3 regions of the Glaciecola sp. 1036 genome follow, and region 1 is predicted to be linked to each of the others. Evidence: predicted binding sites of a transcription regulator. Region 1 holds the regulator's gene; each other region holds the start of a gene.
What was found. The regulator sigma-54, encoded in region 1, starts transcription at its own class of promoters, with help from an activator protein. The targets are predictions, from matches to a motif close to GTTGGCACGNNNNTNGNNT.
Positions count from the first base shown of each region.

Region 2: the regulator sigma-54 is predicted to act here: its motif matches at 7,408-7,426, upstream of glnA (glutamate--ammonia ligase).
Region 3: the regulator sigma-54 is predicted to act here: its motif matches at 7,143-7,161, upstream of ACNKW3_RS14125 (flagellar hook-length control protein FliK).

Region 1 is NZ_JBLWFH010000004.1:261,707-272,545, reverse strand. It holds gene gltB (glutamate synthase large subunit) at 1-1,822, opposite strand, end outside; gene arcB (aerobic respiration two-component sensor histidine kinase ArcB) at 2,323-4,677, shown strand; gene mgtE (magnesium transporter) at 4,701-6,062, opposite strand; gene ACNKW3_RS08425 (HPr family phosphocarrier protein) at 6,143-6,415, opposite strand; gene rapZ (RNase adapter RapZ) at 6,425-7,303, opposite strand; gene ptsN (PTS IIA-like nitrogen regulatory protein PtsN) at 7,365-7,808, opposite strand; gene hpf (ribosome hibernation promoting factor) at 7,816-8,103, opposite strand; gene ACNKW3_RS08405 (RNA polymerase factor sigma-54) at 8,134-9,630, opposite strand; gene lptB (LPS export ABC transporter ATP-binding protein) at 9,699-10,427, opposite strand; gene lptA (lipopolysaccharide transport periplasmic protein LptA) at 10,424-10,839, opposite strand, start outside.
Region 2 is NZ_JBLWFH010000008.1:183,190-194,028, reverse strand. It holds gene ACNKW3_RS13325 (DMT family transporter) at 1-216, shown strand, start outside; gene ACNKW3_RS13320 (glycerophosphodiester phosphodiesterase) at 222-929, shown strand; gene ACNKW3_RS13315 (MerC domain-containing protein) at 937-1,359, opposite strand; gene ACNKW3_RS13310 (divergent polysaccharide deacetylase family protein) at 1,438-2,247, opposite strand; gene ACNKW3_RS13305 (SOS response-associated peptidase family protein) at 2,341-3,045, opposite strand; gene ACNKW3_RS13300 (GAF domain-containing protein) at 3,178-3,918, opposite strand; gene ACNKW3_RS13295 (MalY/PatB family protein) at 3,947-5,074, opposite strand; gene typA (translational GTPase TypA) at 5,261-7,093, opposite strand; gene glnA (glutamate--ammonia ligase) at 7,626-9,035, shown strand; gene ACNKW3_RS13280 (DUF4124 domain-containing protein) at 9,136-9,645, shown strand; gene glnL (nitrogen regulation protein NR(II)) at 9,813-10,839, shown strand, end outside.
Region 3 is NZ_JBLWFH010000009.1:132,137-142,975, forward strand. It holds gene ACNKW3_RS14090 (efflux RND transporter permease subunit) at 1-510, shown strand, start outside; gene ovoA (5-histidylcysteine sulfoxide synthase) at 705-2,801, shown strand; gene ACNKW3_RS14100 (YceH family protein) at 2,870-3,523, opposite strand; gene ACNKW3_RS14105 (LytR/AlgR family response regulator transcription factor) at 3,597-4,298, opposite strand; gene ACNKW3_RS14110 (sensor histidine kinase) at 4,298-5,329, opposite strand; gene ACNKW3_RS14115 (serine hydrolase domain-containing protein) at 5,329-6,273, opposite strand; gene ACNKW3_RS14120 (hypothetical protein) at 6,303-6,977, opposite strand; gene ACNKW3_RS14125 (flagellar hook-length control protein FliK) at 7,250-9,289, shown strand; gene fliL (flagellar basal body-associated protein FliL) at 9,320-9,835, shown strand; gene fliM (flagellar motor switch protein FliM) at 9,850-10,839, shown strand, end outside.

The DNA.
Region 1 (10,839 bases):
TTTTTTCTTTTACCGCGATCACAGCATCGTCACAAATTCGACGAATGGCCGACTCTAAATCTTCCTCAGCAGGATAGTTTAGATTGATGGTTTCGTGATGATAATACTTAGGATCATACTCGCGCAGCTGTTTTAAATCTGTATATACCAAAATAGGGGATTCAAAAAGTACCCGATGAGCATAACCACTGGTTTCATTGAACACGTTTTGTTCACGGCCGATACAGGTTGCCAGCGACATCACGTGATTTTCTCTTAAGGGATCAATCGGTGGATTGGTGACCTGAGCAAACTGCTGACGGAAATAATCGTACAAGGTGCGATGACGAGATGACAAAACTGCCATTGGGGTATCATCACCCATAGAGCCAACAGCTTCTTGTCCATCTTTCGCTAAGACTTTGACTACTTGCTGAATTTCTTCATAACTGTAGTTAAACATCTTGTGCATGATGGCCATTTTATCGTCATCAAATGCACGAACGCCGATCAAACTTGAATCGCATTCCTCGATGGGCTTTAAACGTTTAATGTATTCACCAATCCATTCTGAGTAAGGATGACGAGCCATTAAATCTTCATCAATTTCAGTTGAGCGCCAAATTTTCCCAGTATGAGTATCTACCGCTAACATTTCGCCAGGACCTACACGTCCTTTTTCCACCACATCATGTTGAGAATAGTCCCATATGCCAATCTCTGACGCTAAAGTAATGGTACCGTCATTGGTGAGTACATAACGAGCAGGGCGAAGACCATTTCTATCAAGGTTACAGGCTACATGACGACCATTGGTCATTACTATGCCTGCAGGGCCATCCCAAGGTTCCATGTGCATGGAGTTAAACTCATAAAATGCACGTAGTTTAGGATCCATGGTTTTGTTGTTTTGATAAGCGGGTGGCACTAATAAACGCATAGCACGGAATAAGTCCATGCCGCCGGCCAAGAACAATTCCAACATGTTATCTAGTGAGCTAGAGTCTGAGCCTTCTGTATTCACATAAGGTGCAGCATCTTTCATATCTGGAATTAGCGGAGTAGCAAATTTGCTTGTTCGAGCAATAGCCCATTCTCGGTTGCCTTTGATGGTGTTAATTTCACCATTATGCGCCAAGAATCTAAATGGCTGCGCTAGTGGCCATTTAGGTAATGTATTGGTTGAGAATCGTTGGTGGAATACACAAATAGACGATTTTAATTCTGGGTCCGCTAAATCAAGATAAAAAGCAGGCAAGTCTTTCGGCATTACCAAGCCTTTATAAATATGTACAAAGGCAGATAAGCAAGCAACATAAAAGTCAGGATCTTCAGCGACTACTTTTTCAGCGCGACGGCGCGCCATATATAGCCGACGTTCAACGTCAGGTAAAATCCAACCGTTGGGTGCGTTGACAAACACCTGTTCAATCTGCGGCACACCTTCTAATGCTAAGTCACCCAAAATGTCTTTATTTACTGGCACTTTTCGCCAGCCAATAACATTCAGAGTTTCTCTTTGCAGTTCTTTGTTTAGTGCTTTTCTTGCTTGCTCAGCTAGCGTTTCATCCTGACTTAAAAACACCATGCCAACGGCATAGTTGTTATTCAAGGTCCAACCGTTTTCGGCTGCAACTTTGCGAAAGAAACTATCAGGCTTTTGCAATAATAACCCGCAACCGTCGCCAGTCTTGCCGTCAGATGCAACACCACCACGATGCTGCATACGGTCAAGACCTATAATAGCGGTTTTAACGAGTTCATGACTTGACTTACCATGGATGTTTGCAATTAAGCCAAATCCACAGTTGTCTTTAGAATCAGTTTGGTGATACAAACCCATATAATACTCCTATCCACCAAGCCTAGTTACAGCTAGCTTAGTGACTATGTTGAGCTGTTGTCAGCAACAATATATTCCCAATCGGAAACGATGTCCGAGGCACAATTTTATTTTTATTTTGTCGTCAGCGTGCAATCTGAGAGTATTTTGCTCAATGCATAAGCATCGAATTATTATTCATTCCTCTAAGCGGGAAGTTGAAAATACCGATTTCACCAAAAGAAATCAATTATCACTCTGTATAATATTATCATTGATTTTATGAATAATAGCTATCCTTTTGTTTTGCATGATAATATTTTAATGCTGTTTTATTTGAAGATTTTGTAAATAAAACGAAACAAAGTTAATTACTTGTGAAAATTAGTTGTCGCTACAACTTTATGCGCTACATATTTATTCACTTTGATTTTTTTAATTTTCCATTTCCTCAATAGCACTATGTTAAAAGTTGAATTCTTGTTAGCATTTGAGATCTTGTATCTGGAGTAGAAAGCGTTATGTTAATCAAACAACCAGCCAATTCCTGGGCTATCAAATTCGCAAAGTTTGTAGATAAATGGGGCACCATTAAGGTCAGTGTTCTATTTGTGCTATTGCTACTGGTATTTTCATTGGTTGGAAGTTATATCATTAGAACGGCGATGGGCAGTGACATTGAAACCGCCGACTTTATTAGTGCATTTGTATTAACGCTCGTAAGCGCACCATTGTTGGTTTATTTCTTTAGTAAATTGATTAAGCAATTAGAACATTCGCGCATTAATTTAGAAGAAGCAGTGTCGCAACTGGAACGTTTACGCCGCCACGATGTAATTTTGAATCGTGAACTTCAAAACAATATTCGCCAATTGAATTATGAAATTGAACAGCGAAAAAATGCTCAGCTCGAACGGGAAAAAATGTTTACCGAGCTAGAAAGGCAAATTAAAGAAAAATCGGATCAGGAATTACAAGCAAGACGCCTTTCAACACTCACACGCTCTATAATAGACGCATCGCCTGATTTAATATACTACCGCAACGAAGAGGGACGGTTTGCTGGCTGTAATAAGGTAGCCGAAGCCTTAACAGGTAAAACTGAAGAGGAATTATTTGGGTTAACCCCCCACGAGGTTTATGACGAAGACTTAGCCAGCCAAGTAGTAGCTTCAGATCATGAAGTATTAGAAAAAAATACCAGTATTACAGAAGAGCTTTGGTTGCGATTCGCTGACGGTAAAAAACGCTATTACGAAATGCGCAAAGTGCCTTTTTACGATGCCGATGGCCATCGATTAGGACTCTTAGCTTTTGGGCGAGATATGACCGACCGCATGCGTTCTCAACAAGCTATCGAGCGTGCTAGCCAAGATAAAACCAAGTTCATTGCCACCATTTCCCATGAATTGCGTACTCCCTTAAACGGCATTGTTGGGTTAAGTCGAATGCTCAGAGACACAGAACTCAGCAATGAGCAATTTGAGTGGGTCAGCACCATTTATGCTAGTGCCATCACCTTGGGTAACATTTTCAACGATATTATTGATCTTGATAAGTTAGATAGAGATAAAGTCGAAATTCAACTTAAATCCGTTAATACTAAGAATTTTGTCAATGAAATAGCCAGCATTATCAAGTTATTGGCAGTTGATAAAAATCTTAAATTCCATCACGAAATCGTTGAGCCTGTGCCCGTAGGTTTTGAAGCTGATGGCACTCGCTTACGCCAAGTATTATGGAACATGCTTTACAATGCTGTGAAGTTTACCCCAAAAGGTTCGGTGTCTTTAACCATGAAGTCAGAGATGACGAGTGATACAACGGCTGACATCACCTTTACCATTCAGGATACGGGAATAGGCATTGCGAAAAGCGAATTAGATAAAATTTTCGCTATGTATTACCAAGTGCAAAGAGACGATTTTCAAGCTGCCACAGGCACAGGTATTGGATTGGCTATCTGTAAGCAAATGGTGGATAAAATGGGTGGTCGTATCCAAGTTAACAGTGAATTGAATAAAGGTACTGTATTTGAGATTACTCTACCGGTAAAAATATCTACCTCTCACATGAATTTGGAAGAACTAAGAGTATCAGGATTAAATATTCTTTTGGTTGAAGACATTGAACTCAATGTCATGGTGGCCAAAGCCTTACTTGAAAAGTTAGGACAGCATGTAAGTGTGGCAATGACAGGGCAGGAGGCGATTGATCAAGTAAAAGAGCATGATTTTGATTTGATATTACTCGACATTCAATTACCTGATATGACAGGCTTCGACGTGGCCAGAACCTTGTTAGAAGAAGATTTGGTGTTACATACACCTATAGTTGCGTTAACGGCTAACGTAATAAAAACCCGCGAAGAGTATCTGAAAAATGGCATGGATGATGTCATTGCCAAACCTATAAAGAAAAGTCGCGTCATACAAGTATTCAACGAGTTGTTTGCCTCAGACGATTTATTAGATGGACCTGATTCTGTAGTGGATAGAATCGAAATTAAACAGTCTTCACCGAAAGTCATTGATTCTGAAATGTTGACCATGTTGCTCGATACCATTGGCGAGTCAATGGTGTTTACCAGCTTGCAAGTATTCAACGAAAAAATTCCAGAGTACATGGAGCACTTGAAAGATTCTTTAGCCGCTGAAGATAAAGACGAAGTATGCTCACAAGCACATAAAATTAAAGGTGCTGCAGGTTCAGTTGGGCTTAGTCGTGTACAGGCAAGTGCTAATCAGATACAGCAGGGCGACCATCCAACTTGGTGGGAAAACGTCCATGACTGGGTTGAGCAACTCGATATGGCCATAGAGCAGGATACAAAAGTTTTATCCAAGTGGTTAAACGAACAGCAGATTGATGATTAAAAGATAACCAAGCTTTAATCTTGTTAAACCAAGAATAAAGTTGCTGTACCAAGGAAGGTGAAAATCCCCACAACATCTGTGATTGTGGTCAAAATGACGCTTCCAGCTAAGGCCGGATCGATTTTTAGTTTCTTCATGATGATGGGCAAGGTCGCACCAGATAAACCTGCGGCTAACATGTTCATCATCATGGCAAAAGCAATCACACCACCAAGAGCGAAATCTTGCTTCCATATGGCTATTACTCCGGCTATTAAAACGGCCCAAATTAAACCGTTCAAAAAGCCTATAGCAAGCTCTTTGCGTACTAACCATAAGGAGTTAGATGCGCTAACATGGCCTAACGCCATACCACGGATTACCAAGGTTAATGTTTGATTTCCTGCCACGCCGCCCATGCTTGGTACTATGGTGTTAAGTATAGCCAAAACGGCTAATTGGCTTAAGGTAGATTCAAACAAATCACTCACGGCCGCAGCCAATAACGCGGTAAGTAGATTAACGCCTAACCATACCGAACGGCGTTTGGTACTTTGACCAACTGGTGCAAAGGTATCTTCTTCATCATCAAGACCGGCCATACTCATCATGGAGTGTTCAGCGTCTTCACGAATAATGTCGACCACGTCATCAATGGTTATACGTCCAACGAGTATATTTTCATCATCGACAACGGGCGCAGAAAGCCAATTGTAACGCTCGAACATACTGGCTACTTCACTCTCTGGCATATCCACTAGGATTGCTTCAGCTTCATCATCCATTATCTCCTCGACAGTGACGTCAGGGTGGGTGGTTAGCAAACGAGAAAGTGGCACTGTACCTAACAAGTGGTCTTGTCGACTGACTACATAGAGTGTATCTGTGTTTTCGGGTAATTCGGATTTCAATCGTAAATAGCGAAGCACCACGTCAATGGTAACGTCTGAGCGCAACGTAATGGTGTCGGTATTCATGATGAAACCGGCAGTATCTTCGCCGTAAGATAGGGCCTTCTCAGCGCGCAGACGATCTTGAGCGTCCATAGACGCCAAAATGGATTGTAAGACGTCTTCTGGCAAGGTACTTAAAGTTTCTGCCAGATCATCGGTGTCCATGTCTTCTAGTGCGTCCACTACACTAGCAGGCATCATTTTCGAAATGATACCGTTACGAACATCCTCGGAAAGCTCTTCTAATACTTCACCATGAAAGTCAGCATCAATTAATTGCCATAAGTCATCACGGGTTTTGGTTGGACTAGATTCTAATAAGTGAGCAACATCACTGGCGGGTAATTCAAGGAGTACTCTGCGTACGCGAACAAAAGCGCCAGCAGATAAGGCTTGAGATATGTAGTCGAGTCGTTCTTGCGTATTTGACAACGCTTCTACTGTCTCAGACATACAATCTCCCCTTGATTATTTTTCCAAGATTATACCATTAATTATTAAAAATGTGCTGTGAATCTTTGATTTCTTTAGATTTATTCTTGTTCGTCAAATTTATTCTGAATAAGCGAAACTATGGCTTCCATAGCCTCTTCAGCGTCATCTCCGTCACATAAAACTTCGACCGTTTTACCTTGACTACTTTCAAGCATCATGAGCGCTAGAACACTGTCAGCAGGCGCTGTATTATCGCCTTGTGTCAGGGTGATCTGTGATTGATGTTGATTAGCAAGTTGCACCAACTTAGTGGCGGCTCTTGCGTGCAGACCTAGTTTATTGACAATGGTGACGTTGCGTCGAATCTGCATATGTAATCCTTATACCAATTTCATGGGGTTAGTTTCACCCTTAACGCGCTTTAGTTCTCGGTGCTTTATTTGCACATCGCCATGACTGGCACTGAATGCATCAGCCAAAGATTGCGCCACAAATACGGAACGATGTTGACCACCTGTACAGCCGATAGAAATGGTTACATAACTTCTATTATTTCGCTCTAAGTGTGGTAGCCAAGTGGTGATCAAGTTTTGAACTTGCCAGATGAATTTCATCACTAAGGGTTGCCCGGCTAAAAACACTTCCACAGGACCGTCTAATCCAGTTAGCGGGCGTAAATCGGGGTCCCAATGAGGGTTAGGCAGAAATCTTACGTCGAATACATAATCTGAGTCTTTGGGTAAACCATATTTAAAGCCAAAGGATTCAAATACAATGACTAAATCTGTGGTTTTTTTACCAAGTACTCTTTCTCTGACTAATTCAGCCAGTTCATGCACCGACAAATGGTCTGTATTAATGGTTAAATCTGCACTTTCAGCAACAGGGGCTAATATTTCTCGTTCTGTTTGAATAGCTTCGGTCAAACTGTTACTGAGTTTAAACAATGGATGTAAACGACGAGTCTCGCTGTAACGTTTAATCAATACGTCATCACTGGCATCTAAAAAGATTATGGTGACTTCCCAAAAAGACGGTAAGTAATCAAGTACGTCGCCAACCTCTTCTTGTACTCTAGGAAGGTTGCGCACATCAATACTCACTGCGACCTGGTCATATTCGTCGGTGATGGCGTTTACTAATGTTGGGAGAAGGTTGACGGGAATATTGTCAACACAGTAGTAACCCAAATCTTCGAGCGCTCGCAGCGCGATTGATTTTCCTGACCCTGAGCGGCCACTGATGATAAGTAATTTCATTACTGCTAGTCCACTTTGCCAGTTGCAACTTTTTCCTAGCTTACCACAAAGAAATGAAATGTTAGGCTAATGCGGCAATTATTTGATTTTTATTTTCAGCACTGCGTATCGCTTTAACAATATCTTTATTACCTAATTTTCTAGCAATAGCGGCTAAAGATGCGAGGTGTTTTTCGGCTTGTTCCTTGGGGACTAAAATAGCGAAGAAAATATCCACCGGGCGATTATCGATAGCATCAAAGTCTATGCCTGAATCACTGGTCACAATAATGGCCATTACATTGTCGATTCCGCTTATGCGACCATGAGGAATTGCAATGCCGTTGCCAATGCCTGTGCTGCCCATTTTTTCGCGGCTTAATAAACTATTAAGCACATCAACTTGATCGAGTGAGGGATTTTGTTTTACCGCAATCTCGCTGATGATTTCTAAAATTCGTTTTTTGCTTTGGCACTCAACCGCACATTTGGTGCGGTCAAGTGAAATTATGTCTGAAATTATCATACAACACTTAGTGGCGTTTTAGTTTCTCTTTGTGTTTGATGACTTGTCGATCCAATTTATCTATCAGCGAGTCAATGGCTGCATACATGTCGGTATGCTCTGAATCAGCAAATATTTGACCACCGTTCAAGTGTAACGTGGCTTCTGCTTTTTGATTCAACTTTTCCACATTTAAAATCACATGAACATTATTGATGTGATCAAAATGACGTTCCAACTTTTCAAACTTAGTATCTACATAATTACGAAGAGAATCAGTGATTTCAACGTGATGACCAGTTAGGTTAATTTGCATAATGCTAGGCCCTCTTTTGTTGTATAAGTCTTAGATCAGACTCTTACGTTGGTTTGATGGGGGAATGTTTAACGATTCCCGGTATTTTGCAATGGTTCGCCGAGCAACTTGAATTCCTTGCTCTGCGAGCAACTGCGCAATTTTGCTATCACTCAGTGGCTTAGCCGCAGGCTCTGCAGCCACTAATTTCTTAATCAAAGCTCTAATTGCAGTAGATGAGGCGTTTTCGCCAGAGTCCGTTGCAACATGACTTGAGAAGAAATATTTCAGTTCGAAAATACCTCTAGGTGTATGCATATATTTCTGGGTGGTAACACGTGAAATTGTCGATTCATGCATATCCACCATCTCTGCTACATCGTTGAGTACCATGGGCACCATTTTTTCAGGTCCCTTTTCGAAAAACTCTTTTTGTCTTGTCACTATACAATGTGACACTTTTAATAAGGTTTCGTTTCGTGATTCTAAACTTTTTATAAACCACTTTGCTTCTTGCAGGTGGGATTTTATAAATTGAGACTCAGTTGGGTTTTTTGTGGTTTTCGCTAAACTGGCGTAAGTGTCATTGACCGAAAGGGCAGGAAGGGCGTCGTTGTTTAATTCAACCATCCACACGCCTTTGCTTTTGTACACATTTACATCAGGGATGACATATTCTGGTTCTTTGGTTGAAATGGCTGTACCAGGTCGCGGATTTAGCGTTTTAAGCAACTTCATAACTTCACGCAGTTGCTCCTCTTTCAATTTAGTTTTTCGCATTAAGGTGCGATAGTCTTTACCACCAAGCAAGTCTGAATATTCTTGAATTAAGTCTCTTGCTTCTTTCAACCAAGGTGTGTCCACAGGAAATTGATTTAGCTGTATCAGCAAACATTCTTGTACGTTTCTGGCACCTGAGCCTACAGGGTCACAGTGTTGAATGCGTTTTAATACACATTCAACTTCATCAAGTTCAATTTCTTCGTTGTCTAACGATTCTAAAATCTCTTCACAACTTACGGTGAGGTAGCCAGCTTCGTCAATGGAATCAATGATAGCGATAGCGATACTTTTGTCGTTATCTGAAAAATGACTCATTTCAATTTGCCAAAGCAGGTGGTCTTGAATGGAGTCGCTGGTTTCACCTTGATATACGTAATCATCGTCAGGATTTGAACCCACCATTTTGATAGGAGCCGAACTAGAACCTAAATACTCATCCCAAGAAGTATCCACGGGTAAATCATCAGGAATATCACCTTTCTCTAGGGCATCATGGCTATCAAGGGTTTCTTCCCTGGCAGAAGCTGATTCAGTGAGCTTTTCTCCATTGTTATCAACATTTTTGTCGATATTGTTATCTAGCTGTTGTTTGCCGTCTTGCTCGGGATTGTGTTCGGTAAGTTCTAAAAGCGGGTTAGATTCTAATGCTTCTTGAATTTCTTGTTGAAGATCCAAAGTGGATAACTGCAATAACTTAATTGCCTGCTGCAATTGCGGCGTCATGGTGAGCTGCTGACTGAATTTAAGCTGTAACGAAGGTTTCATTACTATTTTACACTTCCACTAAAAATTGCGATTTCATTAAGTTCGCTAAAAAGTTGTTAACCACTTTATCACAAAGAGAACTGCTCTCCTAGATAAACGTCTCTAACTTCTTGATTTGCTAATACTTCTTCTGCTGTACCAGCAGCAATCAAAGAGCCATGGCTTACAATGTATGCAGTTTCACACACATCTAAGGTTTCTTTTACATTATGATCGGTGATTAAGACACCAATCCCTCTTTCTTTCAACTGATAAATTATTTTCTTTATATCACTAACAGAAATAGGATCAACACCTGCGAAGGGCTCATCTAATAAAATAAACTTGGGGTTTGCGGCTAAAGCTCTTGCTATTTCTACTCTGCGGCGCTCGCCACCGGATAAACTCATGCCTAAATTATTTCGGATATGATTGATGTTAAAATCGTCTAAAAGCTCATCGGCTTTCTGTTCTCGCTGCTCAGCACTAAGCTCTTTTCTAGTTTGCAAAATCGCCATGATATTTTCAAACACAGAAAGTTTTCTAAAAATGGATGCTTCTTGGGGAAGATAACCAATGCCATGTCTGGCTCTTTCATGCATAGGTTGATAAGTGAGCTCATTTTGGTCGATGGAAATTTCGCCTTTGTCTAGCGGGACTAGGCCGACAATCATATAGAAGGTAGTGGTTTTTCCTGCGCCGTTAGGGCCCAAGAGACCAACAATCTGCCCCGTGGACACTTCCAAACTAACGTCTCTAACAACCTGTCTAGACTTATAGGATTTCGCTAAATGTTTTGCACACAGGGTACTACTCAATTTACACCTTCGTCGTTTTCGTCTTGGTCACCAAAGCTTATAACAGTATTTACTTTGCCTTCATTGTTACCATCAGAGCTTGCATTGATTTTATCATTTAACATGTCGTAAGTTATAGAAGAGGCTGTTACTTTTGATTGATCTTTGGTTATCTCAGCATTGCCGGTTAAAGTTATGGTCTTGGTCGCGACATTGTATACAATAGCATTTGCCAGCGCACTTACATAGGAGCCATCTTCAAGCCTTTGACGATAGCTGGCTGGTTTGCCGGTGGCGGTAATAACCTCGTTACCTTTAGATGCATCGGCTTCTACTCGGTCTGCTTTGATTTCCAGACTACCTTGTTGAATCACCACGTTATCGATCAAAATAGAGGTTTTTGCTTTACCATCCAGTTCTTGATCATCCGAGC
Region 2 (10,839 bases), on a different contig from region 1:
ATGGTAGCGGCTGCACTTAAACATCTCAGGGCAAAAACCTTTTCATTAGTGGCCTGTATGCAACCACTTTATGGGGTGTTATTCGCAATTGCACTGTTAAATGAATCACCTTCTTGGGAAATTTTGCTCGGTGGAATTTTGGTGATTTCAGCCGCAATTTATGAGACAGTAAAAACTCATCATTCACAAAAGAATGTAGAGCAAAAATCTACATAAATCTCATGAAAATTATTGCCCACAGAGGATTTAGCAAAAGCTATCCTGAAAATACCGCTGAAGCATTTGAACGAGCGTTAGATACAGGTGCAGCCTATATTGAGTGTGATGTTCAGCAAGTTGAAGATGACTTTTTTATTTACCATGATTTTTATTTAGACCGCCTTACTTTTCACTCCGGACGCTTTACTGATGCCTCTTGTCAGGATATTGCAACACTGCAAACAATTAGTGGACAAAAAGTGATTACTCTGGCTGAATTGTTTAACATTGTTGGCAATAAAGCTACTTTGAATTTAGAGATAAAAACCCTTGAGAATGCTGATTTGTTTATCCAGCAACTAAGTCAATTGATGCAAACTTATGATACCAAGATCATTCTAAGTTCTTTTAACCATCCTCTGATTTTGAAATTAAAGTCAAAATTACGCGGATACCGAATTCTCGACAACATCAAGTTCGCTGCCGTCATTGCTCATTTGCCGATAGATTTAGCCGCGTTTGGGGAACAGTTAGAAGTCGATATTGTGGTTTTGGAAGGAAATCAAATTAATCAAGCCTTTGTGACAGACGCCCATCAACGGTTTCTAGAAGTCTGGTGTTATACCGTTAACCATTCTGACCTTTTAACTAAGTTGAAGAACTTTGGTGTAGATGCAGTTTTTAGTGATGACCCTCAATGGGCTTTGCAAACATTAGCAGATAATTCTTAGTGCAGACTTATTTACAGTCTTTACACTGTCGGCAAAGTTTTAAGTTCAACAGATGTGCTGCAATTATAAAACCGGCACCTAAGGCAATAGTAAACGGCTCATAGGCTTCGCCAAATACATCTTTATTCCAATAAATCAATGCGCCGGTAATCAGCGAGTAAATCGGATAAAGCTGTCTATGGTATTGGTGGAAACCAATAAACAAGGCAATAAAGCCAATAAGAATTGAAATAGCAAGAATAGTGCGTTCAAACCAAGACTCGGCAAAGAAGGTAGTCGCAATAAAAGGCGCTATGGGTAAAAGCATAGGAATCGCTAGGCAATGTAAAGCACACAACGAAGATACCCATACGCCAAGTTTGTCAAAACGCGTATTGTCTACCCTTTGTTGTTCGTCCCTTTGCACTGAAGTTAACTCTGTTGGTTTCACTGTTTAAACGATTGCCTTTATCAGAAAGTGTTACAGTATAACATTAACTCTTTAACTAGCAAACATCTGTGCAAAAATTTATTCTTGCGGTGAAATCGAGGCGCTAATTAGCTCTTTAACTTCTGATTGATTGGCTAATGCTGGACTAATCCGAAACTTATTAGTTTCTTGCAATAACTCACTTACAGTAACCAAGGTGACATTTGAGGGGAGTTTTTCTAACTCTTTAGGCAAATAAGCTAGCGTGCTTGGATAAGGATGGGCGATACCTATGGCCTTTCCTTCTTGCTTAGCTTTTCTCACTAATTGTTTGACTTGTTGTGCAAGAAACTCTGGCGTTTGTACATGATCTAAAAATACATGACGGGTCGCACTATGTACTCCAAATTGTCCAGCTATCAGCCCTGCTTTTGTATAACGAGTAGTGCGACTATCGATAAAATAAAGATTAGTCTGAGCAAGCAGTTCCATAACACTGCGCATCGGTAATGTCATTTGCGTCAATTTACTGCCCATGTGATTATTGATTCCAACTGCATGTGGCACAGTATTTAAGGCTTCTGACAATGTCTGCTTAATTTGATTTGGATACATAGTTGAAAGCAACGGCTTGTCACCTAATTTTTCACCGTTTAAAGATTCCATAGGCATATGAAGCATAACTTCACGATTTTGTCGCGCTGCTCTGTAAGAAAAATCCGTTGAAAATTCAGTATGGGGAAGAATCGCGAAAGTTACCTTTCTCGACAGAGAAAAGGCCTGCGCATCGGATGCTTTAGCACCAATGTCATCGATTATGATGGCGATTTTTATCTCTTCGCTTTTGGCGAAAAAGGTCGATGAAATCCCCAATAAAAAAGTAATGATCAGCAGTTTAATTTTTAGCACACTGTTATTTTTATGACGCTGTCGAGATCAAGATAACAGTGCTTAGCAAAATTTGCACCTAAAATTCATTTATTTTTCTAGTTAATTAACGATTTACAAATATTCAGGATGATCTGAAATTAAATTTTCGGATATTTTGCCCATAGGTTGACCCGATTTATAGGTTTTTACCCTTTGCACATGCAAATTTGGAAATAACTTTGGAGATTCTAGCAACTGTTCAACTTCAGACGGAATTTCCCCTTTTGCTAACAACCATTTATCAAGAAAATGACTTAGCACTGGTAAAAACAACGGAAACGCTTTGTCGTGATAAGCTTCCATTTTAGGATGTGCGTCGCGCGTTATGACCGCACAAGCATAATCATTGTTCGGCAATTTTTTGTATAAGGCACCTAACAAAAATGGACTTTTACTTTGCATTAAGTATTGATGTTTAGTTTTACCCACTAATTTAGATTCACCAATGGAAGATGCTAAAACTATTCCTCTTTGATGTTTTAGCGCAGCTCGCCAAAATGGGCTTTGTAAATTACGAGCATTAAAACTGGTGCGATTACCTAGTGCTGTCGCTAAATCATTATTTTGATAGGCATCAAACCACCAAATGGCATTCACTAACTTAATGCCATCGTCTTCAATGATCAATGGAATACGTTTACTAAGATCGCCACCAAAAGCCGGATAGGCTGAATAAGAAGGGATACGAGCGATACAGTCACTCAATGAGTTTAATTTATCAAATAAGTCAGGGGTTTCAGTAATAGTTCTCTCATCATAACCAATAAACCCACACATGACTTACTCCCAAAGATTTTTTTGCGCCATTTTTATAGAATCAGAAATATTTTGATCCGGGCGACAAACTTGAGCGCCTATGACCACTTTTAATTGACCATCATTTAATTTCTGACGAAGTTCAAGCAATAATTAAGTGATAAATTTATTATCAACGTTAATCAATAAAATGCCCAATCGATCTTCTGATAAACGATAAACAGAGTCAGATTCCCTTAAGGTTTCATAGAGCACTTTTTCAACTCTATCAGAAACCAACTCTTCTGCTAATCCCTTGCTTCTATTTTCAAGAATAAGAATGCCCAGTGGACATGAAATCTTGGCGTAAATTTCGTGTTTTTGTCGAGCAATACTTTCAAAATTATCAAATTGTGTCGAATTTTCTACAAAAACCAATTCATCTGAAATATCAGTAAATGTATTGGATTCTAATTGTTGAATATAGGCATGCTCTTCAAGTATGTACTCAATCATTTTCGCGACTAAAGGCAGATCTTGATGATCTTTATACTGACCGTCGCTTAACGCTCGATGATCGAACCCACATAAGGTGCCAATCATATCCCCTTGGGCATTTTTTAACGGCACACTCGCATATGATTTAATCTTATGTCGACTGACCGAAGGTGCTGTTTTATGCTCTGGCGTTAACTCAATATCTGGCACAAAAACTAGTGGTTTTTCCTCAACCATTTTTGAACAAATTGAATCTGTCCATTCCATAAGCTGGTTGTCATGAATGCCAAAAGGATTTTCACTGCATGCAAGTACGAACCAATGATTTTCATTGACTCTGGTAATCATCCATAATTCAAATGGCACTATAGATTTTGCCAACTTAAGCGCGCTTTCAAGCGTTTGTCGATACCGCATAAAACTCCAACCACTACTACTACAAAATTTAGCCGCCTAATCGTTTTACAATCTCTTCAAGCATGCTTTTAGGGCATCCATAATTAATTCTAAAACAATTTTTATTGCCAAAATCCCTACCTGGAGATGGCCCAACACCTTTGTCTTCACACCACTTTTGAGTGTCTTCAACACCCAGTTCACTTGCATCAATCCACAAGAGGTAAGTTGCTTCCGGTGACACACAAGATAGACCGTGAATTTGATTTATGGCGTTCACCAAATAATCTCTATTTGAGCGAAGATAAGCCAATTCTGCTTGGTGCCAATCATCACATTGCGTAAAAGCAACTTCAGTTGCTACCAGTCCCATGACATTTACCCAAGGAATGAGTCCAGCACCTGCGCTAGCGAATTTTGCTCTTAATTTGGCATCCGGAATTATTGCAAAGGATGTCCCTAACCCTGCAACGTTAAAGGTTTTACTTGCGGCCATAAGGGTAATAGATGAATCTTCGACTAGCGACAATTTGCCTGCTGGAATATGGGGTAAATCATCAAGAATAAGATCGCAGTGAATCTCATCACTACACAACACCAGATCGTTATCTTTACAAATTTTTGCCACTCTATCCAAATCTTCCTGAGTCAAAACGCCGCCCATAGGATTCATTGGATTGCATAATATGAACAATTTGGTATCAGCGCGTTTAGCATGAGTTTCTAGCTGTTCAAAGTCTAAGGTCCATCGACCGTTTTCAAGCACATTACCCACTTCGTACCTAGTACGATTATTAATGCCAGGAGCCGCCAAAAGCGGCGGATAATTTGGAGATTGTACTATGATCCCGTCATCAAGTTCTGACACCGCTTGAATGGCCATATTAAACCCAGGTACCACACCAGGTGTCCAAACGATCCAATCAAGAGCAACATCCCAATCATACTGTTTTCTACACCAACGCTGGATAGCTTGTTTAGCAGGTAAATATTCATTCGGTAACGTGTAACCAAAAAGACCATGACGACTTCTTTCTACCATTGCGTCCACTATTGGTGGCGCGCACTTAAACTCAGTATCAGCAACCCAAGCAGGAATAATGTTCCGTCCCTTATAGCGGTTCCATTTAAAAGAATAGGTGGATGAACGGTCGGTTAGCTTATCAAAGTCGTACAAGTTTACATCTCTTTTGGTTAACTAGATTTTGCACAATTTTAACAGACCGCATTGATGCTGGATAGCTATAGTTTGATGCAAACTCGAATGGAATTGATCTGCATTAAATACCATAAAAAAAGCCCGAGTCAGACTTAACTTCTTCGGGCTTTTTCAAACTTTGAAATGCTTGCTTATTAACTAAGCTTAACCTTCTTTTTTAGGACGAGATGCTCGTTTACGCTCGTTCTCAGTAAGCAATTTCTTACGAATACGAATGCTTTCTGGTGTTACTTCTACTAATTCGTCGTCATCAATAAACTCTAACGCTTGTTCCAACGTCATTTTCACTGGCGGAACCAAAGTTTGCGCTTCGTCAGTACCAGATGCACGAACGTTAGTAAGTTGCTTACCTTTAAGGGCGTTTACTGTTAGGTCGTTATCACGGCTATGGATACCAATAACCATACCTTCGTAAACTTCTACACCATGACCGATAAATAAACGACCACGCTCTTGTAAGTTAAACAAAGCGTTTGTTAGTGCTTTGCCTGCTGCATTGGCAATCAGAACACCATTCTTACGTTGACCTATGTTGCCACCTTTATGCGGACCATAATGATCGAATGTATGATATAACAAACCTGAACCTGAGGTTAGTGTCATAAATTCAGTTTGGAAGCCAATTAAGCCACGACTAGGCACGATGAAGTCCATACGAATTCGGCCTTTTCCATCCGGCGTCATATTGGTTAGTTCAGCTTTTCTATAACCTAATTGTTCCATGATAGAACCTTGGTGCTGATCTTCACAGTCAATGGTAAGAGTTTCGTAAGGTTCTAATAACTGACCATCTTCATGTTTTAAGATAACTTCTGGACGTGATACCGCTAATTCGTAACCTTCACGACGCATGTTCTCAATTAAGATTCCTAGGTGTAATTCACCACGACCTGACACTTTAAACTTATCTGGATCGTCTAGTTCTTCAACACGCAATGCTACGTTATGCACTAGTTCATTTTGTAGTCTTTCTAGGATATTTCTTGATGTAACAAATTTACCTTCTTTACCAGAAAACGGCGAAGTGTTTACCTGGAAAGTCATTGTTACTGTTGGCTCATCAACAGTTAATGCAGGAAGAGCTTCAACCTTGTTTGGATCACAAACAGTGTCAGAAATTTTCAGTTCACCCAATCCAGTGATAGCGACTATGTCACCTGCAGATGCTTGATCAACATCATGTCTTTCAAGACCTAAATAACCTAGTACCTTACCAATTTTACCGTTTCGCTTTTCACCAGCAGCATTAACTACAGTCACTTGCTGGTTTACTTTCACTGAACCACGCTTAATTCGACCAACACCGATAACACCAACATAACTGTTGTAATCAAGTTGAGAAATTTGCATTTGGAACGCGCCTTGAGCGTCCGCGTCCGGTGCCGCTACTTGTTCGATGATAGTTTCGAACAATGGTGTCATATCCGTACCAGTTTCATCAGATTCATGTGCAGCCCAACCATTGAGTGCAGAAGCATAAACGATTTGAAAATCCAATTGGTCGTCGGTAGCACCCAAGTTATCAAACAAGTCAAACACTTGGTCGATTACCCAATCAGGGCGAGCACCTGGCTTATCAATTTTATTCACAACTACGATAGGTTTTAAACCTTGAGCAAATGCTTTTTGGGTTACAAAACGTGTTTGTGGCATTGGACCTTCTTGAGCATCTACTAATAGTAGTACTGAGTCAGCCATTGACATTACACGTTCAACTTCTCCACCAAAGTCGGCGTGCCCAGGAGTGTCTACGATGTTAATTCGGTAGTCACCGTAATTAATCGCCGTGTTCTTGGCTAGGATAGTAATTCCACGTTCTTTTTCGATATCGTTAGAATCCATTACACGCTCTTGGTTTTCACCACGTGATTTTAACGTTCCTGATTGTTGCAGGAGTTTATCAACCAAGGTAGTTTTCCCGTGGTCAACGTGCGCAATAATGGCAATATTGCGAATTTTATCGATACTAACAGACATACATTCTCTCAAAAAAATAAACCCGCCAATCGGTTGATTCGCGGGCAACAAATAACTGGCGGCGGATTCTACAGATTTATTCGCCATTGTGCTATTGGAATTGTCGATTTTTTAACTAATTTAACAGTCTAAGGCTTTGTCATTCACAAGATAGTAACTAACGGATTTTAATTTGAGGGTATTAGCACATGACCTTCAAACCAATATAGTGCAAACCCTCACAAATAAATGCATCATAACAGTGCAATTTTCAGTATTATTATTTCGCATCGTTTATATGTCACTGTTTTTATTGCTAATTTATATTTACATCTCATGGCATGATTATCGCTTGATGAAACCTCAAGAATAAATAACTAGATTTTTCTTTTATTCATCTGCATTAGGTTTTAATCTTGATGACTATCATCGAGTGTCAGAATCGCTTGCTGATTTTATAAAAGATCCATTATTTTTTTGATTTTGTTTATGCGAATTTGCTTGAACAAGCTTTTACTACTCACACAACGGACTTAAATAAGTGGAGGACAATATGTCAATTGAGTCAGCTATAGCGCTTATAACAGAAAGCGAAGCTAAGTTTGTAGATTTACGTTTCACTGATACTAAAGGTAAAGAGCAACACGTTTCAATTCCTGCTCGCCTTGTCGATGAAGAGTTTTTTGAAGAAGGTAAAATGTTCGATGGTTCTTCAATTGCAGGTTGGAAAGGTATTAACGAATCAGACATGATTCTAATGCCAGACGCAAGCTCTGCTGTTTTAGACCCTTTTGCTGAAGAAACACAAATTAATATTCGTTGCGACGTCGTTGAACCAACAACAATGCTTGGTTATGACCGTGATCCACGTTCTGTTGCTAAGCGTGCTGAAGAGTATCTTAAATCAACTGGTATCGGCGACACTTGTTTCTTCGGTCCAGAGCCAGAATTCTTCTTGTTCGAAGACGTTAAGTTCCACACTGATATGGCAGGTTCTTTCTATTCTATTGATGCTGAAGAAGCTAAATGGAACTCTGGTGCAGACTACGAAGGTGGCAACACGGGTCACCGTCCAGGTGTGAAAGGCGGTTACTTCCCAGTTCCTCCTGTAGATTCGGCTCACGACATTCGTGCTGCCATGTGTTTAGTTATGGAAGAAATGGGCTTGGTTGTTGAAGCTCACCACCACGAAGTTGCAACTGCTGGTCAAAACGAAATTGCTTGTCAGTTCAATACATTAGTAAGCAAAGCTGACGAAATCCAAATCTACAAGTACGTTATTCATAACGTTGCCCATTCATACGGAAAAACCGCTACTTTCATGCCTAAACCACTTGTAGGTGATAACGGTTCTGGTATGCACTGTCACCAATCTATCTCTAAAGATGGTAAAAACATCTTTGCTGGTGATAAATATGCAGGTCTTTCTGAAGAAGCATTATATTACATTGGCGGTATCATCAAGCACGCACGTGCTATCAACGCTTTTGCTAACGCTTCTACTAACTCTTACAAGCGTTTGGTACCAGGATTTGAAGCGCCAGTTATGTTAGCTTACTCTGCTCGTAACCGTAGTGCATCTATCCGTATTCCATATGTAACAAGCGATAAAGCACGTCGTATCGAAGTTCGTTTCCCTGATCCAACGGCTAACCCATACTTAGCGTTCACTGCTATGTTGATGGCTGGTATCGACGGAATCAAAAACAAGATTCACCCTGGCGATTCAATGGATAAAGATTTATATGATCTACCTGCTGAAGAAGCTGCCTCTATTCCAACAGTTGCTAGCTCGCTAGAAATGGCCCTTGCTGCACTAGATGAAGACCGTGAATTCTTAACTGCTGGTGGTGTAATGTCTGACGACATGATTGATGCATACATCGCACTTAAAGCTGAAGAAGTAGAAAAAGTGAACATGACAACTCATCCAGTAGAGTTTGACATGTATTACAGCGTATAAATCATAACTACACCGCTTAAACCATACCAAAGCCTGCTTTATGCAGGCTTTTTTATTGCGTATGATAGAATATGAAGAATAGTGCTTTTAAGGACCTGTTATGAAGTCTTTATTTTTAGTCGGTTTGTTTTGTTTCATTTGCCCTTTCATAGTGAATGGTCAAACCATTGTATATAAAACTGTTCATGCAGATGGCACTGTTACCTTTTCTGATAAGCCCTCCCCTGGTGCAATTGAAGTGATACTAGGAGATAGCACTACTGTAATACCTTCTTCACCGGTACCTAAAATCGAACCAGATGTAGCGGTTAAGAAAAAACAATTCAACCTCACCATCGTGTCTCCAAAACAAGAAGCAACATTGCGTGATAATTCCGGCAATTTTTCCATTCAAGCTCAACTAAAACCTTCTATCGGAGGCATGTACAACCTCACTATAAACGGCCAATCCTTCCAATCTCCAAGCGGTGTTTTTCAATTAGAAAACATGGACCGAGGAGAATACTCATATAAAGTGGATTTCACTGACAACTCAGGCAAGATAATTGCATCGTCCGAGCAACGAACATTATTTTTACATAGAGCCTCAGTATTAATCCCGCGCAATTAATTAGCGGACAGCTTAATATCTAAGGGAATACAGGGATTCCATTATTCAATTAATCCCTTGTGAAGGTTATGTACATTCACTAAGATGAAGCAATGCACTTATATTGTGCATATTTAGTCTTTAGTCGAGGATTTACATTGATTTTAGAGCTTAACCAGATTGATAGCATGTTACAGTGCATGAAAACTGCACTTGTAATGGTCAACCGCGAATATCATGTGGTATTTGTGAATGACGCTGCGCTGAGTATTTTTGAGACTGGCAAATCGCAAATTTGCCAAAAGCCCTTCTTAAGCTTTTTTGCGCCTGATAGTTTTGACGAAGACCGTTTTGAAAACGTATTTGAAGCGGGTGAAGAATTCTCTCAATCTGAATTACAACTCTGTTTTAAAGATGGCAGATGCTTGCTGGTAGATATGCAGGCTAACTTGGCATTAATCGACGGCGAAAAAATGATTCTGTTTGAAATCATGCACGTGGATAAACAACGAAAAATAAGTCAAGAAACCCAACAGTATGCCCAACAAATGGCTGCTAGAGATTTAATTCGTGGTTTAGCCCATGAAATTAAAAACCCTCTCGGAGGCATTCGAGGTGCAGCACAGCTGCTAAGCCGACAACTGCCAAATGAAGATCAGTTAGAATTTACCCAAATGATTATGGACCAAGCTGACAGGCTCAGGGCTTTGGTAGATCGTTTGTTAGGGCCAAATACACTGCCGCATAAACGCCTGTGTAATCTGCATGAGGTAATAGAAAAAGTAAAACGCGTCATTACCGCTGATCAATCTATTGATATTGATATCGAGCGCGACTATGACCCCTCTATACCAGAAGTATACGCCGATCCAGATATGCTTGAACAAGCCATATTAAACATCGTACGTAATGCTTGCCAAGCACTGAGTGAAGCAAAAATTGAAAGACCCATCATAGGGTTACGCACCAGAATAGAGCGCCGCTGTGTGATTAATGGAAAGCCCCACAGCCTTTCAGCACTGGTGAGCATTGTTGACAATGGTCCAGGAATTCCCAAAGAAGTCCGAGACACACTTTTTTATCCAATGGTATCAAGTAAAGCCAATGGCAGTGGACTTGGGTTATCGATTGCACAAACCCTAATAAATCATCACTTTGGCAAAATAGATGTTGATAGCTTTCCAGGATATACCGAATTTACGCTTTATTTACCAA
Region 3 (10,839 bases), on a different contig from region 1:
CAAAGCATGCAATATTTGGTGCCCTTGACCTTATTAATCATACTGGTCTTGTTATATCTGACCTTTAATTCGTTTGTGCAGGCGTTTTTAGTCATGGCTAGTTTGCCAATCGCGCTTTCTGGCAGTTTGTGGTTAGTTTATTTGCTCGGCTATGAAATGTCAGTGGCCGTGGCCGTGGGGATGATTGCACTGGCGGGGGTCGCCGCTGAATTTGGGGTAATCATGTTGTTATACATTAATCGGGTTCGCCAAGATACCGATTTACCTCTCGATAAAGCCATCTACCAAGGGGCTCTACAAAGAGTTAGACCAAAAGCAATGACGGTAATAACTATCATTGCGGGTTTGCTACCTATCATGTTGGGTGAAGGGAGCGGTAATGAAGTTATGCAGCGTATAGCAGCGCCCATGCTTGGGGGCATGGTGTTAAGTCCCATCATTTCTATGTTGGTAATTCCATGCGCGTTAAAAATGCTTGGTCGATTTGGTGAAGCGCCTAAAAGTAACTAGATGACCTTCAGCACGAATAATGCATAAAGATAAACAGGCTCTACTATGACTCCGCAATAAGATTTGGCATGTCGCGGATTTGAATTTGTGTTAGATTACATGCAAATAAATCTTATTGCGTGACAAATAAGTAAGTATTTTTACAGTAAAAATGAACATCTAATTTCTGTTAGTTTAATTTTTAGGGGCAATACATGAAGCATCCCCATACCCCCGATTTACGGGAAGGTACGGTTGAGGAAAAACGCAAAGAAATACTGTCATATTTTCTTGATGCCTTTTCCACTTATGAATCACTTTTTTCAGTACTTAAAGACCAACAGGCTTTTTATCAGCGACCGGAAAAACTTCGTCACCCCTTAATTTTTTATTTTGGTCATACAGCCACTTTTTATATTAATAAGTTAGTCCTAGCAAAAGCTCTAAAGCAACGAATTCAACCAAAATTTGAGTCATTGTTTGCCGTTGGCGTGGATGAGATGAGTTGGGACGATCTCAACGAAACCAACTACAACTGGCCCAAGGTAGAGGAAGTTCGCTCATATCGCCAACAAGTTAAAGAAGTAGTGACTGAGATTATTCAGAATATTGAATTTACTATGCCCATTGATTGGGACAGTCCTATGTGGCCAATCATCATGGGCATTGAGCACGAGCGAATTCACCTTGAAACGTCCTCAGTTTTGATTCGTCAACTGGATATATCTTATGTACAAGGCTCTGCTGACTGGCCTGCATGCCCAAATTCTGCTTCGAATCCAGAAAATAGACTCATCCAAGTGTCCCAAGGTGAGGTGAGTCGAAGTAAAAATTTTGATGACAACATTTATGGCTGGGATAACGAATATGGTGCCGATAATGCCGACGTTGCTAGTTTTAAAGCGTCTCAATACTTAGTTTCCAATGGCGAATTCTTAGCCTTTGTACAAGAAAATGGGTATCTAAATAGTGAATATTGGGAAGATGAAGGTTGGCAGTGGCGAGAATACACGCAAGCGACACATCCGCACTTTTGGCGAAAAACCCCAGAAGGTATCCTATATCGAACCATGTTAGAGGAAATACCATTACCTTTAAACTGGCCGGTTGATGTGAATTATCATGAAGCAAAGGCATTTTGTAATTGGAAAAGTGAAAAGACGGGTAAAAATTTACGCTTACCATCAGAACATGAGTGGTTGAGACTTCGCGACTTTGTTGGTTTGACACAAGCAAGATACAGTGAAAATGCTAATATTCATTTATCAAAATTTGCTTCCTCTATGCCGGTTGACGTTAATGCTCACGGCGACTTTTTTGATATTATTGGCAATGTTTGGCAATGGACGGAAACGCCTATTTATCCTTTAGAAGGATTTAAAGTACATCCTTTATATGATGATTTCACCACACCTACTTTTGACAATAAACATAATTTGATTAAAGGCGGGAGTTGGATCTCCACAGGAAATGAGGCCAGTAAAGATAGTCGTTACGCTTTTCGTCGGCACTTTTTCCAACACGCTGGATTCCGTTACATCGAATCAGACTTAGATATTCAAGTCTCTGATTTAGATTACGAAAGTGACACCCAAATTTCTCAGTATTGTGAATTCCACTATGGCAGTGAATACTTTGGTGTACCTAATTTCCCAAAAGCATGCGCGCAACTATGTCTTAAACAGATGGAAGATAAACCTAAACGTAAAGCGCTAGATCTTGGGTGTGCAGTGGGTCGAGCTTCGTTTGAATTGGCAAAAGCGTTTGAGCATGTGGATGGGGTTGATTTTTCAGCGCGTTTTATCAAAGTAGCAGCGGCATTTCAGGAAAGTGCTGAGATTCGATATACCCTAGTTGATGAAGGGGAATTAACCTCGTTTCATGTACAAAGGTTAAGTGCATTAGGGCTATCCAAAGCACCGAATATTGCCTTTATGCAGGGCGATGCCTGTAATCTGGCAACCAAATACGATAACTACGACCTTATTTTCATGGGCAATTTGTTGGATAGAGTTTATAGCCCGCGCAAAGTGCTTAAGATAGTCACAGAACGGCTAAATGTGGGGGGGATTTTAGTGATTACTTCGCCATTTACTTGGCTTACCGAGTATACAGAAAAAAATGAATGGTTAGGCGGTTACAAGGAATCTACAGGGGAAACCTTAACGTCAACCAATGCGTTAGAATCAGCGCTGGCGCCTCATTTTAAACGTGTTTTTGGCCCTGTGGAAATCCCCTTTGTAATTCGTGAAACCAAGCGAAAATTTCAACATAGCTTGTCTGAATGCAGTGTGTTTGAAAAAATTCGATAACTAGATAACTTTGGGGCTAGTTGATTATCTAGCCCTGAGTGGATAAGGAAATCTGAATCCTGTTTACGTTAATTTTCCAAGTCATCTAGTCTAGCTTTCAATTGTAAAACATCTGCTTCTAGCGCTGCTATTCTTTCTAGCGCCTGTTGCAAAGCATCATCTGATTGCAATGATTCAGTTTGCACCTGAAAACTAGATTCAAAGTCACTTTCTATATCGTGAGGATTAAACATCTGGCTATAACGAGACTCTCGTTTGCCTGGTTCTCTTGGCAGTTTGACTACTAGTGTCTCGCTATTAAAGTCGCTCAAAGACGTTAGGCAATCTTCTACTTCTTGTACATTGGCAAAATCTGCCAGACGATTGGTGCGGGTTCGTAATTCTCCCGGTGTTTGTGGTCCTCTTAACAACAGAACGCAAATAATGGCCCTTTGTTGTGGAGAAAATTTTAAACTGCTAAATTCTGTATTACAAAATCTGTGCTTGTACTTAACTACTCGACCAGAAGCTTGCTGGAACAATAAGTTTTTACCGTCTAGTTCGTCTAATACATTTTGCACTTCTTGTTCGCTAAGTTGCAATACAGGTTCGCGATTGCTTTTTTGGTTACAGCCCAAGGTTAAGCTGTTCAAAGATAGGGGGTATTGATCAGGGGTGGTAATTTCTTTTTCCAATAAAACCCCAATTACACGGGCTTGTAAGGCGGTTAGTTGAGTAATCATAGTCAGTATAATGCTAGCTAATTTGCTCGGATGTTAACCTTAATAATCTGAATTGGCTAGTGCTAGAATCTGGCTACAACGACCATCGTTGTTTAAACAGCACTGCCTGTCTGCGCGAAATTTCTAGCTCTAGTCCATTTTTAAGTGTTACCTCGAAACCATTGCTAATAGAGGCTTCTATGTGTTCTATATATTGGGTATTGAATATCCAACTGCGACTGGCACGAAAAAAGGACGCTTGAGGCAAGCGGCTTTCTAACGCCGTCAAATTCTTATAAATACAGGGCGTTTTTGCTTCAAGATAGACTTTGCTGTAATTGCCTATAGATTCGAAGGCGATAATTTTGTGCAGTGGCACAAAGAAACAATGTTCACCGTCTTTTAAAAACACCTGACTGTCCATGGTCAAAACGTCGCATACTTTATTGGAATAAGCCGGAAGCTTATCCAATGCGGTAATCAAGCGTTCTCGGGTTACTGGCTTTAATAAATAATCTTTCGCATCATAATCAAAAGATTTAAGGGCATAATCATCATAAGCAGTAACAAAAATCACTTGAGGTGGGTGATCAAGTTGGTCCAATAACTGAAAACCGTCGCCCCCTGGCATATTAATGTCGAGTAATAATAGATCTGGCGTGTATTGTTCAACCCTGGTTTTCGCTTCAATAATGTTACTGGCTTCTTGTATTTCATCAATGCCATCTATGCTTTCAAGTTGTTGTTTTAATTCCACTCGTGCCAGTCGACTATCGTCAACAATAAGAACTTTCATTATCCCAACTCCAAGGGTAAACAAATTTTAGTGACCACAGCGTCATCTTGTTGACTTAGGTCGATGGATGCATCTCCATCATACAATAAAGCTAAACGGCGGCGGATATTGGCAATACCAATACCGGATTTGAGTTTGTCTTGCTTTAAGATACCGGGATTAGTGACTATCACTATCAGTTTAGATGATTCACTATTTATTTGTATTCCAATTGTACCGCCAGAAACACTATGACTGAGTCCGTGTTTGATGCAATTTTCTACACAGAGCTGCAATAACATTCTAGGCACCAAACATCTGGTGCAGTTTTCGTCTATTAACTCTTCTGTATGTAATCTATCTTCAAATTGGATACTGCACAAAGCAAGGTAATCCCGCACGAATCCCATTTCTTTTTCTACTGTCACCTTAACACTTTGTTCTTGATTAAGGGCGTACCTTAGCATGTCAGATAAAACCGCCAACATCGTTCGAGAGCGCTCTGGATCTTCTAATATAAGCGCTCGAATATTATTCAAACTATTAAACAAAAAATGCGGCTTTAATTGATTGGTTAACGCATCTAGTTGAGTATCCTGTAGAAGTTTTTGAGTTTGCTTTAATTGGCGCCAGTAGCTTATAGAAACATAGAGTGCGCACCATAAAAATAGTAGCGCAAGCATATTTAAAAAGTTGCCAGTGAACACTGATTTTATTACAAACCAACGCTGACTCGCGGGAATTGGGAATGCGTAGTCAGTGGTAGAAAGAATAAACACAATGCTAATCATGACGCTCACGGCCATGGCTGCAAAGAAGATGCTGGCGAGAATAAAATAAAGGATTTGCTGCCACATAACCCAATTTTTCACCAACTTTCGATACAGATATCGAATTCCGTGAGAGCCAAGTGCTGAGCAAGTAATTAATATGGCGCCGTATAAAAATTCAAAGGGAGGATTAACAGGTCTTTGGGCAATTATGGTACTCGTAAAGGCGTAGACTAGCCCCCAAGCGCTTACTTGAATTATTGCGTAAAGGGACAACCTCATCAGTACTTTTCTTCCATTTGTTTAGCGATAGAAAAACCTGCACTGGTAATGTTTTTTGCTACGTTTGTCAAAATGACGATTCCTAATTGTTTTTCCTTGTTAAAAGCGACAAAAGCACAAAAACCAGCGGTTTGACCTGCATGCCAAAGCCAGTCTTCCCCATGTCGCATCCAGCCCATAGTCATGGAGCTATCTTCATTGGTAGCTAAATTTACCCAAGTTTGAATAGCTAAAGTAGTATCTTCTTTATGCAGAATACTTTGCACCATTGTTTTCATATCTTGTATCGAAGCAATAACAGAGCCGGCACCCGCTAAAGCATCAAAATGCCAATTACTCACTTGTTCTAGACTAATATCATATCCTGATGCTAGCGCTTCGGGAACTTTATTTGGCACTGCAATTGCGGCTGTTTTCATGCCTAAAGGCTCGAAAACTCTTTTCTGCATTAGGTCCGGATATGAGGCTTTGAAATAAATTTCTGCCAAGGTTGATACAACGCCGAAACCATAATTTGAATAGCTGAATGTTTTTTCACCTAAACTCACGTTGGCAAGATCATTAAATAACATGTCTTTAGTGTAAGTAGCATAGGGATCTGTCAGATCATCTAACGGCATATTTGTTGGTAATCGAGGTAATCCACTGCTATGACTCATCAGTTCTGCCAAGGTAATATTTGCTAGCACTGTATCTTCAGTAGCTAGATCTTGGATGGAAATTTGGCTAATCACTGGTTTGTGTATATCAATTTTATGGGTTGCTACAGGTTCGGCAAAAGCGAATGCGGTGACAGGTTTACTCACAGAACCTATTTCAAAAAGGGTATCCTTAGTAACCTTTAGCTTCAGAGCAGTATCTGCAAAACCATGGGTGAGAATAGAAGTGTCTTCAGCGGTTATTAGCGCAATAGCGACACCTTGTTGTCCAAAGTATTCAGACAACCAAGGTGTCAAATCGCCTAGTTCAGGAATTATTGAGGGAGGGCTTTTTTTTTAAGTGTTAATGGCATAGCAGCACCTTGAATAAAGGTTCCTACCCATTCCCCATCTTGCCAGTCGGCTTGGTAATTTGCATTTAGCATGCTTGATGTGAAACTCAAATCGTCATTAGTGATGCTAAATTTGTCTACCGGAATGCCGAAACTTTGTTGTTGTGGGCTATCTAAGGTAACGTGGTACTGATTGTTTAACACGGCCACTGCTAACACTAATGGTAAAGTAGCGCTCTTAGAAATTTGTAAGTCACCAAACCAGCGGGTTTCATTGTCTAACATAACAAGACTTTTTGCGTCTAAACGTTTGAGTTCAATGGGGAACTTGCGTTGTTGGCTAAAAGTGCCAGAAAGTAAATCACCATCAAATGAGCCTTTAAAAGAAGCATTTAATTCTTTAACCTTAAATTCTAGGGTGTTACCTGTAATAGAAAACTCATCAACGGGTTTATCCTGCATTCCTTGATTAGGACTATCCAATAACACTATGTAGCCATCATGGGTTTTATTTATTTGAACGCCTAAAACAATACCTGCATTAGGCGCAAATTCTAAAAGTCCGCGCCACTGACCTGAGTAATCGTCTGAAGCCTGAGTAGCAGAGGCGAAAATACTAAGCAGTAGGCTGAGTAAAATTGCTTTAATTAATTTCATAACTGTCTCCATAGGTTTTTACTCAGACTAAACTACTTTTGTTTATCACTGGGCAATTATATGACGACCGGTCTATATTCTTGTTTAACGGTAATTCCGCTATAAGTTAACAGATGTCGTCATATATAAACACTTAGATTTTTTGATTTAGATTGTTGTTAGTATTTTGGTATGCCATTTGCAAAAGTGTAGATAACTCGGCTGATTGCATATTTAAATTGTTATTTAAATCAATGCTATAGCTAACATACGGCGTTTAGGAAACTTTATATATGATGCAACAAATTGCCACCCAAACAAAAGATATTGCCGCCCCAATATTGCCGGTAGATGTCAAAGTTGAACCAAAAGACGGGACAGAGTTTTCATTAGTACTACAAGAACAAACCAGTCCAAAAGTTTCAGCCTTTGAAGGCGCGCGTACTCGAGCTGAGAAAATAAAAGGTGACGAGCCAACTGGAAATAAACACCAGCAAAATAGTGAACCACAAGCAAATACGCCTGAGCCTTTGTCTGACGACGTCAACGCTAAATCTCCCCAAAAACCGGAAAACGTGGAACAGGTAGACCAAGTCGTTGATACAAAAATTAGTGGGGCAGAAAAACCTAAAACGGAAAATTCTGATAGTAATCTAGATAATGAAAATGATCATGATGATGAATATATTGTCGCTATTGATAACTATGAAAAGTATTCGCAAATTTTGCAGGAATCGGGTGCTGATTTTAATTACGTAGAATTTGTCACCAGCGTAAAAGCAATCAACCAAGATACCTTAGCATCCGAACAAAAAGGCATTGATGGTGGTTTACTAGACACAGAACAAGTCGACGTCGAAACTTTGTCAGAGGAAGAAGCTGATTTCGCTATCGTGCATTTAAGCCAAGAAGATTTGCAAGCTATTTTAGAAGCGCAGCAGAATACGAATACTGAAGGGGAAGTAGTTAACGAAGAATTACGCCAAGCAATCGAAAATCTGATGTCGCAAATGAAAGAGGCTCAAGAAAACGACAGCCTTAACAGTGCAGAAACTCAAGCTCAAGAGTCATTTGATCAAGCTTTAATGGAGCAACTTCTACAGCAACCGGTAGAGACAAATACAGAGGTTGCAGATATTATTCAGCAGTTTTCTGCCCAAGAATCTACTACCATTGATCTAGAAAACCTTCCTAAAGAGATCCTTGCATCCATATCAAAAGCGCTAAATGAACTCTTAGATGCCAAAGAAACTACTATTGAAGCTATTGATAAGACTGATCTACAGACTTTGAAGGAAACCATCAAAGCAGTTGACTCACAATTGAATCAGATGTTGGCGGAAACTGCTGAAGAACAAAGTCTAGCACAAGCAGACACAGGGCCTATTCTGCAAGAAAATAAATCAATCGAAATCAAGGTAAATACTAGTTCTGAGGATGCAAATAAACCTTTAAAACAATTAATTGCTTTAGATGAACAGCGCTTGGAAAAAGCGCTGGATAATCTGCAGCAAAGAGTGCAACAGCTGGTGGTTAGTATGCCTGAATCAAAAGGCAACGAATTTGTTGCTGCCTTGCAAAGTGGTGTAAAGGAATTTAAAAATCAGTTGGCCCAAGGTCGAGAACCAGGGATAGATTTAAAAGCCCTTGTGAGCGAAGCTTTGGCATCTACCGAAACTCAAATATCTGACAAAGCACTGCCAAAATTAGACCAGTCAATCAGTCAATTCTCCGCCACATTAAACTTAGCATCTAGTGTTCAGCAAAATCCGCAACTTCATGCTAGCCAGCTATTTACGCAGGCTGAAACAGTAGCTATGGAAAAAATTGCACAAACTTCTCTAGAAGGTACGAAACTTGCTCAAGCCAGTTCAAGTGCTACAAGTATAGATAAAGCAGTGAATATTTTTAAGCCAGAGGGACAACAACAATTGGTAGAAAAAGTCCGCTGGATGATAAACGGGCGTAACACTGCCGCGGAAATAAGAATGGATCCGCCTGAGTTAGGCGCTATGCAAATACGTATAAATATGAATGGTGATGCTGCGACAGTGAACTTTGCCGTGCAATCCATTCAAGCTAAAGAATCTTTGGAGCAAGCAGTTCCAAGGTTGCGAGAGATGTTACAAGAGCAGGGGATTCAGTTAGGACAGTCTTCTGTTCAGCAAGATAGTAAAGGCTCAGGTCAGGATCAGCAAGGATTTGCCGATAATCAAGGTATGGGTCAAGTTTCTGACACTGGATTTTCTGATCAGCATGAAGAATTTCATGGGTCTGTAATTGAACAGAGAATTTCCGGTGGTTCCTTGGGTGGCATAGATTACTACGCCTAACGGGATAACACATTTAATACGAGGCAAATAATGGCAGACGAAGAGTTAAATACAGAAGAGGGTGGTAAGAAAAAAAGTAAGCTGATGCTTATCATCATTATTGTTGTCGTTTTACTCGCAGGAGGCGGTGGAGCAGCGTATTTCTTTCTAATGGGATCAGATGAGCCAGTTGCAGAAGGTGAAGTAGCTGAAGGCGAAAGTTCCGAAGAAATGGCTGACAATAAAGGTCAAGCAATTTATGTGGCGATGCCTGATTCATTTCAATTTAATGCGCCAGGCATAACCCGTGAAAGATTGGTGCAAATAGACGTGCAATTAATGGTTAGAGGTGTGGAAAATCAGGATAGGGCAACACGCCACATTCCTATGATTAAAGCTAACTTATTGCAAGTATTCAGTGCCGCTAGTGCCGATGTTTTGGTCACTGAAGTGGGTAAAAAAGAATTACGCGATAGGGCCACTGACCAAGTAAGAAAAGTGATGAATGAATTAGAAGGTAATCCAGTAGTAGAACAAGTGTTGTTTACTGGCTTCGTAATACAATAGCAGGATAATCACGAGTGAGCGATTTATTATCACAAGACGAAATTGATGCGCTGTTACACGGTGTAGATGATGTAGAAGAAGAAGAGGTCGAGGAAGTCGAGGAAGACGGCTCAGCCCTAGAATATGACTTTTCTTCTCAAGATCGCATCGTACGTGGACGCATGCCCACGCTCGAACTGGTAAATGAACGATTTGCCAGACATATGCGCGTGAGTTTGTTTAACATGATGCGGCGTTCGGCTGAGGTCTCCATTAACGGCATCCAAATGATCAAATTTGGCGAGTACATTCATACCTTGTTTGTACCTACCAGTTTGAACATGGTGCGCTTTAGACCACTAAAAGGTACAGGCCTTATTACCATGGAGGCGCGCTTAGTCTTTATCATGGTAGACAACTTTTTCGGCGGTGATGGTCGTTATCATGCAAAGATTGAAGGGCGAGAATTTACCCCTACAGAAAGACGAATAATTCAAATGCTCCTTAAGCTAATTTTTGAAGATTATAAAGAAGCTTGGGGTCCTGTGATGGACGTTTCATTTGAATATTTGGATTCTGAAGTAAACCCAGCTATGGCCAATATCGTAAGTCCATCAGAAGTAGTTGTCATTAGTTCTTTCCATATAGAACTTGATGGCGGTGGCGGCGATTTCCATGTGTCCTTGCCTTATTCCATGCTAGAACCTATACGTGAAATGTTAGACGCTGGGGTGCAAACCGACAAGGAAGATACTGACTTCAGGTGGAGTAAAGCGCTACGTGATGAAATTATGGACGTAAAAGTCGACATGTCAGTGCACTTTATGGACTTAGATGTCACCCTTGACGATCTTATTCATTATAAAGATGGGGATATTATTCCGATTAATATGCCGGAAACTGTCACAGTTTCGGTGGAAGATTTACCTACCTTTAGAGCTAAGTTAGGGCAATCCAGAGATGCAATTGCATTGAAGATAACCGACAAGATACCTAGACCTGTGTCGGTGAAATCAGAACTTAAT